DNA from 4 places in the Pantoea cypripedii genome. Region 1 is predicted to be linked to each of the others. Evidence: predicted binding sites of a transcription regulator. Region 1 holds the regulator's gene; each other region holds the start of a gene.
The links. The regulator CRP, encoded in region 1, controls carbon source genes, mostly activating them, when cyclic AMP is high. The targets are predictions, from matches to a motif close to ATGTGANNNNNNTCACAT.
Positions count from the first base shown of each region.

Region 2: HA50_RS22830 (maltoporin) is a predicted target of CRP. The motif match lies at 1,620-1,637, and genes of this name have one in related genera.
Region 3: ompW (outer membrane protein OmpW) is a predicted target of CRP. The motif match lies at 985-1,002, and genes of this name have one in related genera.
Region 4: HA50_RS22590 (PTS sugar transporter subunit IIB) is a predicted target of CRP. The motif match lies at 1,562-1,579, and genes of this name have one in related genera.

Region 1 covers NZ_MLJI01000001.1:4,073,457-4,076,611, forward strand. Annotated here, with positions in the region: gene HA50_RS19105 (phosphoribulokinase) at 1-385, shown strand, start outside; gene HA50_RS19110 (OsmC family protein) at 568-972, opposite strand; gene crp (cAMP-activated global transcriptional regulator CRP) at 1,274-1,906, shown strand; gene HA50_RS19120 (YccS/YhfK family putative transporter) at 1,965-3,155, shown strand, end outside.
Region 2 covers NZ_MLJI01000002.1:353,472-356,626, reverse strand. Annotated here, with positions in the region: partial or broken gene HA50_RS31220 (helix-turn-helix domain-containing protein) at 115-342, shown strand; gene HA50_RS22835 (LacI family DNA-binding transcriptional regulator) at 387-1,460, opposite strand; gene HA50_RS22830 (maltoporin) at 1,728-2,993, shown strand.
Region 3 covers NZ_MLJI01000001.1:2,307,025-2,310,179, reverse strand. Annotated here, with positions in the region: gene HA50_RS10710 (YciC family protein) at 1-428, opposite strand, end outside; gene HA50_RS10705 (YkgJ family cysteine cluster protein) at 456-872, opposite strand; gene ompW (outer membrane protein OmpW) at 1,121-1,753, shown strand; gene HA50_RS10695 (BON domain-containing protein) at 1,799-2,113, opposite strand; gene HA50_RS10685 (hypothetical protein) at 2,402-3,034, shown strand; gene HA50_RS10680 (hypothetical protein) at 3,009-3,155, shown strand, end outside.
Region 4 covers NZ_MLJI01000002.1:301,538-304,692, forward strand. Annotated here, with positions in the region: gene HA50_RS22580 (M24 family metallopeptidase) at 1-438, opposite strand, end outside; gene HA50_RS22585 (LacI family DNA-binding transcriptional regulator) at 465-1,406, opposite strand; gene HA50_RS22590 (PTS sugar transporter subunit IIB) at 1,665-1,979, shown strand; gene HA50_RS22595 (PTS sugar transporter subunit IIC) at 1,992-3,155, shown strand, end outside.

The DNA.
Region 1 (3,155 bases):
TCAGAAGTTGATTCGCGACACCAGCGAACGCGGCCATTCACGCGAAGCGGTGATGGATTCGGTGGTGCGTTCGATGGAGGATTACATCAACTTCATCACGCCACAGTTCTCGCGCACCCATATCAACTTCCAGCGCGTGCCCACCGTCGATACCTCGAATCCGTTTGCCGCGCGTGAAATTCCGTCACTGGATGAAAGCTTCGTGGTGATCCATTTTCGCGGGCTGGAAGGCATTGCCTTTCCCTACCTGCTGGCAATGATTCAGAATTCCTTTATCTCGCATATGAACACCCTGGTGGTGCCGGGCGGCAAAATGGGGCTGGCGATGGAGTTGATTATGACACCGCTGGTGCAGCGACTGATTGAAGGTAAACGGATTGAATAACCTGTCATTTCCGTAGCGGCGCGATTTATCGCGCGATCCCGTGCATGCTGCGCGAAAAAAACCGCGCGATAAATCGCATGATCCCGTACATGCTGCACGAAAAAACCCGCGCGATTAATCGCATGATCCCGTACATGCTGCACGAAAAAACCCGCGCGATTAATCGCGCCGCTACGTTCGTGCTATGCCTCAACTACCTCATAGCTGTGGGTGATGTCGACGGCTTCGCCGAGCATGATCGCCACCGAACAATATTTTTCTGCCGAAAGATCCACTGCACGCGCCACCGCTTTATCGCCCAAATCCTTGCCGCTGACAATAAAATGCAGATTGATGTGTGTAAAAATCCGTGGCGCTTCTTCACGACGCTCAGAGGTGAGTTTCACCTCGCAATCGGTCACTTCATTGCGCCCTTTTTGCAGGATAGACACCACGTCAATTGCGCTGCAACCACCCGCCGCCATCAGCACCATCTCCATCGGACTCGGCGCTTTATCACCCGAGTTCCCATCCATTAATACCTGATGACCCGATGAGGATTCTCCGAGAAAGGTAAGCCCTTCCACCCATTTGACTCGTGCCTGCATTATTCTTTCTCCTGAATCGGCTGATTTGCCGCCAGAGTACGCTTTCACCTGAGAAACAGCAATCCAGACTAATCGCCCTTTTGCTGAAGCGAGACAACAGAAGACAGCTAGCAAAAGCTGTGCTACAAACAGAGCTGAAAATATTTTCGTCGTAATAGACGAAGGCGGGAAGAATCAGAAGCCTGGCTTAAGAGTCCACCCGAATAATTTCCTTTACTGGAAGCGCTCTACGATTTCACCGCCTGACAGGGAAAATTGCCCCCTGTGTTTTGGGCACGATTACAACAGAGGATAATAGCGAATGGTTCTCGGCAAACCGCAAACAGACCCTACACTCGAATGGTTCCTGTCCCATTGCCATATTCACAAATATCCATCCAAAAGCACCCTGATTCACCAGGGTGAAAAAGCGGAAACGCTCTACTACATCGTGAAAGGTGCCGTTGCGGTACTGATTAAAGATGAAGAAGGCAAAGAGATGATCCTCTCCTACCTCAATCAGGGGGATTTCATCGGCGAGCTTGGCCTGTTCGAAGAAGGTCAGGAACGCAGTGCCTGGGTACGAGCAAAAACTGCCTGCGAAGTGGCTGAAATTTCCTACAAAAAATTCCGTCAGCTGATTCAGGTAAACCCGGATATTTTAATGCGTCTTTCGGCGCAGATGGCACGTCGCCTGCAGGTGACATCAGAAAAAGTCGGCAACCTTGCCTTCCTTGATGTGACCGGTCGCATTGCGCAGACGCTGCTCAATCTGGCCAAACAGCCTGATGCCATGACCCACCCGGACGGGATGCAGATCAAAATCACCCGTCAGGAAATTGGTCAGATCGTCGGCTGCTCACGCGAGACAGTTGGCCGTATTCTGAAAATGCTGGAAGATCAAAACCTGATCTCCGCACATGGTAAAACCATCGTCGTTTACGGCACCCGCTAATTCCTTCTCACCCACGGCGTGATGGTCACATCGCGCCGTTTTTGTCTGCGATGAGCTGATGTGGCGCCGAATCATCTATCATCCCGAAGTTAATTACGCCCTGCGGCAAACGCTGGTGCTTTGCCTGCCCGTGGCTCTCGGCTGGCTGTTTGGCGACCTGCAAAAAGGTTTGCTGTTCTCGCTGGTTCCCGCCTGCTGCAATATTGCGGGGCTGGATACACCACATAAACGTTTCTTTAAACGCCTGATTGTCGGCGGATCCCTGTTTGCCACCGGCAGCTTTCTGATTCAGTGGCTGACGGATTACCATGTTCCTTTACCGCTGATTATGCTGGCTCTGCCGCTGCTGGTGGGCGTCACTGGCGAAATCAGTCCGTTGCATGGCCGCTTGCTGCCCGGCACCCTTATCGCCGCCATCTTCACGCTAAGCCTCGCAGGACGCATGCCGATATGGGTACCGCCGCTGCTGTATATCGGCGGCACGCTGTGGTACGGGCTGTTTAACTGGTTCTGGTTCTGGCTGTGGAAAGAACAGCCGATGCGTGAAACCCTCAGCCTGCTGTATCGCGAGCTGGCGGATTATTGCGATGCCAAATATACCCTGCTGACGCAGTTGACCGATCCGGAAAAGGCGCTGCCTCCGCTGCTGGCTCGCCAGCAAAAAGCGGTCGACCTGATCACCACCTGTTATCAGCAAATGCATATGCTGTCTGCCAGCCGCAACAACAGCCATAAACGCCTGACGCGCGCCTTCCAGGTGGCACTTGATCTCCAGGAACATATCTCGGTCAGCCTGCACCAGCCCGAAGAAGTGCAAAAGCTGGTGGAGCAGAGCCACGCTGAAGCGGTGATCCGCTGGAACGCGAAAACCATCTCGGCGCGGCTGCGGCTGCTGGCTGATGCCATCCTGTATCACCAGTTACCTGAGCGCTTTCATATGGAGAAGCAGCTCGGGGCGCTGGAAAAGATTGCGCGCCAGCACCCGGATAATCCGGTCGGTAATTTTTGCCTGTACCACTTCAGCCGGATTGCCCGCGTCTTGCGTACGCAGAAACCCCTTTATACCCGTGACCTGATGGCCGACCGCCAGCGGCGTTTACCGTTTTTTCCGGCGCTGCGCAGTTATCTGTCGCTAAAGTCCCCGGCGTTGCGCACCGCAGCACGGTTTGCCGTGATGCTGATGTTTGGCAGCGCGCTGGCCTTATTCTTCAACATCCCCAAGCCCTACTGGATTCTGATGACCACCATG
Region 2 (3,155 bases), on a different contig from region 1:
TCTCCTGACTCTTCAGTCATGCATTACATACCTTGACGGGAGACGAAGCGAAAGCCACCTTAAAGTGCAATTATTCAGGCTTTTTTACCACATTATTGCAATAATATTAGCACTATGGCTAAAAAAACAGCTCCACTACTTCCTAATACAAACCAGCTGCTTGCCGATTTCGGTGAGAGGCTTAAGCTTGCTCGTCTGCGACGTAAACTAACAGCCAGGCAGGTTGCGGAGCGTGCAGGTATGTCTGTAATAACCCTACGTTCTCTTGAATCAGGAGGGGCTGGTGTCACAATCGGCGCATACTTGTCCGTTATGCAAGTTTTAGGGCTCGAAAGTTCCCTTATTGGCGTAGCAATGCCCCCCGGTACAAGAGACAACTCTGCCATTTATTTCCACAACTTATGTGCAATGACCTGCAATTGCTGGGCGATATCCTGCAGGTTGATCCCCTGTTCCTGCACCCCTCCGGTGGAGTGACGGACGATAAGATTTGCCGGTAACACTGACGAACTGCGCGCCGTATCGCCGTGACCGCTGTCGAGCAGGCGGCGCACCGCTTCTTTACCCTGCAAATCGAGATCCAGCGAAACGGTGGTCAGAGCCGGATGGAAGAACGAACTTTCATAGGTGCCGTCGTAGCCTACCACTGATTTCTCACCCGGAATGGCGATCTGATGTTGATGGAATGCGCTCAACACGCCGAGTGCCATCTGGTCGTTTCCCACCAGCACCGCAGTGAAATTCGGCGTTTCACGTAACATCTGTAACGCACCAGCGTAACCGCTCTGTGCATCCCAGGTGCCATGAAATACCGTCACTGGTTTCAGTCCATAGCTGCTGAGCGTGTCGATCCAGCTTTTCAGGCGCAGTTTTGCTGATACCGACGATTCCGGTCCGGCCAGCAGCGCAATCTCCCGATGGCCCAGTTCATAGAGATGTTTGACACTGGCACGGGTGCCATCAGCCGGGTTAAACGAAACGTTAAACACGGAACTATAGGGGTCAACATCAAGGAACAGACAAACGATGCTGTCGTTGTCAGAGGCGATACGCTGCGCCTCTTCGGTTTCCAGCGGCACGTTGATAATCACTTTGTCCACCAGTTGTGACTTCAGTTCGTTGATGGCGAATTGAATATCTTGATTGACGTTCTCATCGATCATTGAAATCAGCACCTGGTAATCATCGAGGTTAGCGTAGCGTTTCACCGCAGCCGCCACCTGCGAAGGTGCATGTAGCGCCAGAGATGTGGTCACCAGACCAATGGTCTGGCTTTGCTTACCCACCAACTGCTGCGCCAGCCGGTTTGGCACGTAACGCAATAACTCTATGGATTTCTCCACTTTTAAACGCGTGGTTTCGGATACATTGGCAGATTTGTTGAGTACCCTGGACACGGTCTGGTAGGAGACTCCCGCATGACGGGCTACGTCTTCCAGCGTTGCACTTTTAGACTTCATGATCCGGTTCCTTATGTTGTTATGCGCCAAGTGTAACAGGGGCCACCGTAAAAAGGTTTACCACACATTTTCCCGCTTCATTTTCTCAAAATAAGTATGACGATCACAATACATAACTTCGTAAAGAAACTCGCCACTGGTAACAAAAAACGCTGATTTATTTGCAGTTAATCACACATTCGCAATCGTTCGTTTGCCTGTTTTTACATTTAGGCATTTTATGTCATCCGTTATGTGAACGTAATACAAAACAATAAGAGGAATGATATGAACACTACGCTACGCACACTCACCCTTGCGTTAGCCGTTGCGCTGACTTCACCTTCACTTCTGGCTGAGACATCTGTACCTATCGACTTTCACGGCTACCTGCGCGGCGGCGTAGGTGTGTCCGGCGATGGTGGACAGGTTGAATGGCAAAAGAACAAGCTGGGCCGCCTGGGTAACGAATCCGATACCTACGGTGAACTGGAACTGGGTTCAGAAGTGTATAAAAAAAACGACGTGAGTTTTTACCTCGACAGCATGGTCAGCATGGTTTCCGACGGTTCTAACGACAATGAAACCACCCTTGGCGATGACGCCCAGTTCGGTTTGCGCCAGCTGAATCTGCAAATCAAGGGGCTTATCCCCAACGATCCTAATGCGGTGATCTGGGGCGGTAAACGTTACTACCAGCGCCACGACCTGCACATCATCGATACGAAATACTGGAACATTTCTGGTTCCGGCGCTGGGATTGAAAACTACACTTTCGGGCCTGGCGCGGTCTCGGTGGCCTGGATCCGTGGTGACGCTAACGACGTAGATTACCGCGTCGATAATGACAATGACGTCAACATCAACTACATCGACGTTCGCTACGCGGGCTGGAAGCCGTGGTCAGGCGCATGGACCGAGTTCGGCATCGACTACGCCATGCCAAATCCGACCAAAAAACAGAAAGAGTACGGCGGATTATACGACGCAGATGATGGCGTTATGGCGACCGGCGAAATCAGCCAGGACATGTTTGGCGGCTACAACAAGCTGGTACTGCAATATGCCACCAAAGGGTTGGCGCAGAACATGGTGTCACAGGGTGGTGGCTGGTATGACATGTGGAATTATGTGAACGACGCCAGCGGCTACCGCGTGATTAACACTGGGTTGATTCCGATTACTGAGAAGTTCTCGCTGAACCATGTTCTGACATACGGTTCTGCCAATGACATTACGGAATATACCGACAAAACCCGGTTGGTCTCACTGGTGGGCCGCGGGCAATATCAGCTCACCAATTATGTGCGCCTGATCGGCGAAGCCGGTGCTTTCTACCAGAAAGACGACTATAAAAACGGCACTCACTACAAACAGGCCGGTGAAAAATACACCTTCGCGGTGGGTCTGGCAGATGGCCCTGAATTTATGTCACGACCTGAATTACGTGTTTTCGCTTCGTATTTAAATGATTCAGAAGATGGTAAACCATTTGAAGATGGGACCAAAAATGATACGTGGAACTTTGGCGTACAGGTCGAGGCCTGGTGGTAAGCTGCATCTTTTCACTCCGGTTACTTACGAATATACAGTGTTCTCCTCGCATGATTGCGAACATTTAATTTATTGCAACTCGACATGTATCTCCGGGAACTGTCAGATAATTGCCTGACAGAATTTATGTTGCTATTGCTTTCCTGTTGTCTATTTCGGGAT
Region 3 (3,155 bases), 1.8 Mb from region 1:
ATAAAGCCAAGCTGAACCAGTAAAGTGATTAAGAAGGTTTGCAGCAGCAATTTCGGCAGCAGTGGTGCGGAAGCACCAATAGCACGCAGGGCGCTAACTCGCTGACCCGCCGAAACCATCGGAATCAGACATAACATGCCACCCAGCAGCAGCGTGTTGCCCACCAGCGCCGCGAAGGTGCCTGCAGCGGAAGCACGCAGCAAAATGCGTTGCTGATCCGGCGACATATTCTGTACCAGCTCAAACAGCGAGGATGCGCTGTCATCACCCTGACTCAGCAGTGACAACTGGTCGGCACCGGGGGTCAGGGCATGGCCGATAATCACGGTAATAAACGAGGTAAGCAACGCCATCAGCACAACGGTAATCAGCTGATGGCGCAGAAAATTTCCTGTGTCACGGTATAACGAGCTTGCCGTGATAGACATGTACACTCCTTGAAGGAACCGGGTTAATTAACCCGGCGATTGTACATGTTCTGCGGGCATGCTGGCACCCGCATTAGGATAACTTTCTGTCATGTCTGGTAAAGATGGGCAAAAAAGCGCAGGCAAACCATAGCGTGCTCTGGCCCGATCGCAGGCTTCGTTCAGCACACCTTGCTCGCCTGACATCGAAAACTCGCGACAGGGTGACGGGCGCTGTTGATAGATGCCACATGAGACACAACCACCGATTTCACCCTGTAGCGCCACACAGCGCGGCGCACGCGCGTTAGTACCACGCATGTTGCGCATCAGCAGACTTAAAGGCTCGGTTAATTCCACCGGTACCGCGCCGCCACCATCGTCAGCCTCGGCCCAGTAGAAAGACACACGGAAATGGGCGCAGCAGGCGCCACAGGTCATACAAGGGTTGAATGAATCGCTCATTTGATCGCCCGCTTCTCCTAAGCATCGAACCAAAATCAACGGCAGGATTCAGCAAAGTAGTCACGGCGCGAAATTTTCGCAAGCAGATTTTTATTTCCTGCTGTAACGCCAAAATTGATCTGAATCAATTCATTGTTTTATAAGTGATTTATCTGAAATGATTCAGATGCAATTTGTCAAGAAACGCGATAGATCTCTTGCCACAAACTTCGTCACTACATCAAAAACAAATCGGCAAAGGAGTGAATATGAAACTGGCAAAATGCGCGCTGCTGGTGGCACTGGCAATTCCACAACTGGCACTGGCTCACGAAGCAGGTGATTTCTTTATGCGTGTGGGTACCGCAACGGTACGCCCCACTGAAAGTTCGCAAAATGTGTTGGGCCTGGGGGGATTTAACGTCAGCAATGACACCCAGATGGGCCTGACCTTCACCTACATGGCAACCGATAACATTGGTATTGAATTGCTGGCGGCTACACCTTTCAGACATAAAGTCGGCCTGAATGCGACCGGTAATATTGCGACCGTCCATCAGCTACCGCCAACGCTGATGGCGCAATACTATTTCTTAGACAGCAACAGTAAATTCCGGCCTTATGTGGGTGCGGGTATTAACTACACGATGTTCTTTGATAAAAGTTTCAACCAAACCGGGCAAGATGCCGGGTTGAGCGATCTCAAAATGAAAAATTCATGGGGTCTGGCGGGACAGGTTGGTGTTGATTATCAAATCAACCGGGACTGGATGCTGAACGCATCACTGTGGTACATGGATATTGATACCAATGTGAAATTTAAAGCGGCTGGTGAACAACAGAATATCCATACCAATATTAATCCTTTTGTTTTCTTCTTTGGTGTAGGTTACCGCTTCTGACCGGGACAAGAAATAAGTCGGGCGACCCAGTGGCCGCCCGATTACTTATTTGATTTGCATATTATTCACCACGGATTTCACACCCGCGACGCTGCGCGTAACGGCCACCGCACGGTTCGCCATCTGCGGTGAACTGACAAAACCACTTAACTGCACCCGACCTTTGAAGGTTTCTACATTGATCTCGGTTGATTTCAGCGAGTCATCCTTCAGCAATTCAGTTTTCACTTTCGTCGTGATCACGGTGTCATCGATATAACCACCGGTCCCTTCCTGTGTCGACGTAGGTGCACACGCGCTGAGAGCCAGCGCCATCACCGCAGCCATCAGCAATCCCGCAACGATTTTGAACAGTTTCATTGGTTATCTCCCTGTCATACATGATGTTTCACCGCGATGTGACGGTGCGCTTAAAGTGTGGTGTGGCAACGGGAAATGGTCAAATCAGCACAGCGAAAAAACGCGAAATGATCATAATGGCGAGGAATCGGGACTTGGGAAGTGAGTCCTTTGCATTATTCTGCAAAATTAAATCTGTTTACCAGGGTGACAGAGGACACAAATCATTAATAAATTTGATGGAATTTGTGCAATTTAAACTGATTTAGATATGATTGGCGCTACATCGGGCAACTAAGGATTGTGGCTATGGATGCTTCTAAGATCGCTGAAGGTATCTGGGATAGTGTAAAGGGAATACCGAAGAGTTTTTACTACGGTGTAAAACGAACGTATATCAGTTCTGGTGCATTAGGTTTTGAACGTAGAATTCGTAATGATCAGGAAAATGAACGTTTTTATAGGGTTATCAAGTCATTAGTTCAAAATGAAGAACCTTTGCGCCGATTGATTACCATTGTCATCATTGAGTTCTACAACAAACTGGATGAGCAGGGTAAACAGGTCGTCCATAATCAGATTGGATACGGTACTGGCAGATTAGCTGGCCGCGTTGGTGCTCAGATACTGACTTCTCAGGTTGTTGCTGCATCAATAGTGAAATTTGCTCGCGGCAGCAATGCATGGAAGACATTATATCGCTTCGGTACCAGCTTCACGATTAGTGCCGGATTGTGGCAGGGATTCATTGAAGAAGCCGCATTAGCAAGCCGCAGGATGCAGCATCATTACCCTCACATATACTGGAAAGTACAGCCGCAAGGACTCGATATGATTTATTTCCTCGTTGAGGATCAGTTACAACCTTATCTTGAGTTCATCACCAGTCACCCAGAAATGTGTAAAAGGATTAACCATGAGATTTGCAAGTTGGCTGGTTAAGGCCATCGGGTGGTTGTTGGCCCATGCATTAGAGGGAACAATTACCGTTGCAATGAGTTTTGTCGCCCTGGCTTCATTCTATATTTTTGACAGCCTCACGATGAAGCTGGCAGGTTTTTTT
Region 4 (3,155 bases), on a different contig from region 1:
CTTCCAGCCTGCGATACCGGTACGTGACGACGCAGTGATACCACAGCTTTCCAGCAGTTTGTGTAGCGGTTGATCACCGTCCATCGGCTGATTCGGCAGAGAAAAAATGGGGGCGTGCAGGCAGTTACCTGTGTTGCGGGCGAACGGCACCAGTTTGAGGTTTTCATTGCCCATCACCCAGCTAAGCGTTCCTTGCGCACTGATGACCAGTAAGGCTTCCTCGAAACGCGGAATAAAACCGGAGAGATATTCAAAGTTGCCGCCATGTTCTTTGTCGGCATAGATGACCAGAAACTCAAGCCCCTGTGCGCTCATCGCCGCGAGAACGTTCGCGAGGCGCTGATGCATCACTTCATCCGGGATCACCGGCGTTGTGACATCCGGGAAGGTGGGAGGAGCCGGTTTCTTCATCAGCCTGTAGGGGTATTGCTGCGTCATTTACCGTCTCCTAAGAGTTTGTCGTGTTAACGGGGAACGAACAGGTCCCCCCGTAGCGTATAAGAACCCAGCATGTCCTGGGTCTTTTTCGTCAGCCAGCCCACAATTCGGGTTGCCAGCGCATCCATGGAATATTCAATCGCCGGGATGGTGGGCAGGCCAGGCAAATGTACGGAACCGGCCAGGCTAAATACCATGATGTCGCCCGGCACCGATTTATTAAATGCCTGGAGCTGCGTCATCACCTGCTGCGCTTCCTGATCGTTTGCCACTAACAAGGCATTAAAATTCAGGGTGCTGGCATTGTTGAGCAGCACCTGCAGCGCCACCGACGAAGAGGGCGAGTCCATCAGCACCAGATTACGATTATAGGGCAGGAGGTTATTTTCCAGCGCCAGTTTATAACCGAATAACACCTGTTCCCCTGCATTTCCGGCGTCAGGATAGATCAAGGCGATCTGCCGCTTCCCCTGGCTAATCAGGTAATTACAGGCGGTTTCGGCGGCGAAGGCGTGATCAAACTGGAGGCTATTTGGCCATGCAGTTTCGGCACAATCCACCAGGATGACATTGTCGTCCTGAATATCGAGGGGGAAGCGGGCACCAATGATCAGCACATCATCGCACAGCCCGCAGGTCAGCTCATCAAGGGCATTCATCACATCGGTTTTACTGCTGGCAAAGCGCAACAGCAGATGTTTTTGATGCTGGCTCAGTTGTTTTTCCAGTGCATAGAGATAGCCGGTGGTCTGATTGATGTTTTCCTGCGCGCAGATAACACCAATGCAACCGGTGGACTGGCTGAACAACGATTGAGCAATGACGTTAGGCCGATATTTCAGCTCGTCCACCGCTTTCAGCACTGCGAGGCGGCTGGCTTCCTTCACGCCGCGCGAACCACTCAACACCCGAGACACTGTGGCTTTTGAGACCCCAGCTAAGCGCGATACATCGTTGATCGTAGACATCTTTCTCCCCGGATACTCTGAACAAACTTTCGCCAGCGGCAGTATAGCGATTTCGATTCTGGATGGAAACCGGATTTCCATTTCAGCATAAAACACATCCATATTGCCGGTATTTTGTGATGGGAATCTAATAAAAAAACCACCAATGAATAATAAATTGACCGTTATCACATTTCATTGGCTGCTTGATGGAAACCGGTTTCCGTATGGTATCCAATCATAACCACATTGAGGCATATCACTGAAGGATGGATAACGATGGTCAGGATTATGTTGTGTTGTTCAGCGGGGATGTCCACCAGCATGCTGGTGCGCAAAATGCAGGACGTGGCGCAGAAAAGGGGATTGGCTGTCGATATCGCCGCCTATGGGGTGACCGAATTTGATGAGCAATTTTCACGTTATCAGGTGGTTTTGCTGGGGCCACAGGTGAAATACATGCTGAAAACGCTGGCGGATAAAGCAGCCAGCGCGGGGATCCCCGTCCAGCCAATCGAGATGATGGACTACGGTATGCAGCGCGGTGACAAAGTGCTGGATTACGCGCTGTCGCTTATTGAGGCAGCTCACTAAAAAGGTGATGGTATGAGCTCGTTATATCAGTCGATGATTACCGTTATCGAGCAATCGATAACGCCGTTAGCCGGACGTCTCGGGCAACAGAAATACATCATTGCGATCCGCGATGGCTTTACTGCCGCGCTGCCGTTTATGATCATCGGTTCGTTCATGCTGGTCTTTATCTTCCCGCCGTTCTCCGCCACGACGACCAACAGTTTTGCCCGTGCCTGGCTGGATTTCTCCGCGACCTACCGCGAACAACTGATGCTGCCGTTTTACCTCAGCATGGGCGTCATGACATTTTTTATCTCGGTAGGGATCGGCGCAAGCCTCGGGCGGCAGTTCTCACTGGATCCGGTGATGTCGGGCCTGCTGGCATTTATGGCATTCCTGCTGGTCGCCGCACCTTACTCCAACGGTACTATCTCCACCGCCTATCTTTCCGGACAAGGGATTTTTACCGCGCTGATCACCGCCATTTATTCAACGCGAGTCTATGCGTGGCTTAAGCAGAAAAATATCACCATCCGCTTACCTAAAGAAGTCCCCACTGGTGTTGCTCGCTCCTTTGAAATATTGATTCCGGTGGTGGTGATTATTGGCACCCTGCATCCCCTGAACTTATTTATCCAGGCGCAGACCGGCATGATTATCCCCGAGGCGATTATGCATCTGCTCGGGCCACTGGTTTCGGCGTCAGATTCCCTGCCCGCGATTTTACTTTCGGTGCTGCTGTGCCAGCTGTTCTGGTTCGCCGGTATCCACGGTGCGCTGATCGTGACCGGCATTATGAATCCGTTCTGGATGGCAAATCTCTCGGCCAATCAGGCGGCACTGGCGGCAGGCACGGCGCTGCCGCATATCTATCTGCAGGGTTTCTGGGATCACTATCTGTTGATTGGTGGCGTGGGTTCCACCTTACCGCTGGCGTTCCTGTTGTTACGTAGCCGCGCAACCCATCTGCGTACCATCGGCAAGATGGGAATTGTGCCGAGCTTCTTCAACATCAACGAACCGATTATGTTCGGCGCGCCGATCATCATGAATCCCATGCTGTTTATTCCCTTTGTCTGCGTGCCTATGGTCAACGCCATCCTTGCCTGGACGGCCACCAAAATGGGCTGGCTGGCGCAGGTGGTGTCACTCACGCCCTGGACGACGCCCGCGCCAATTGGTGCCTCATGGGCT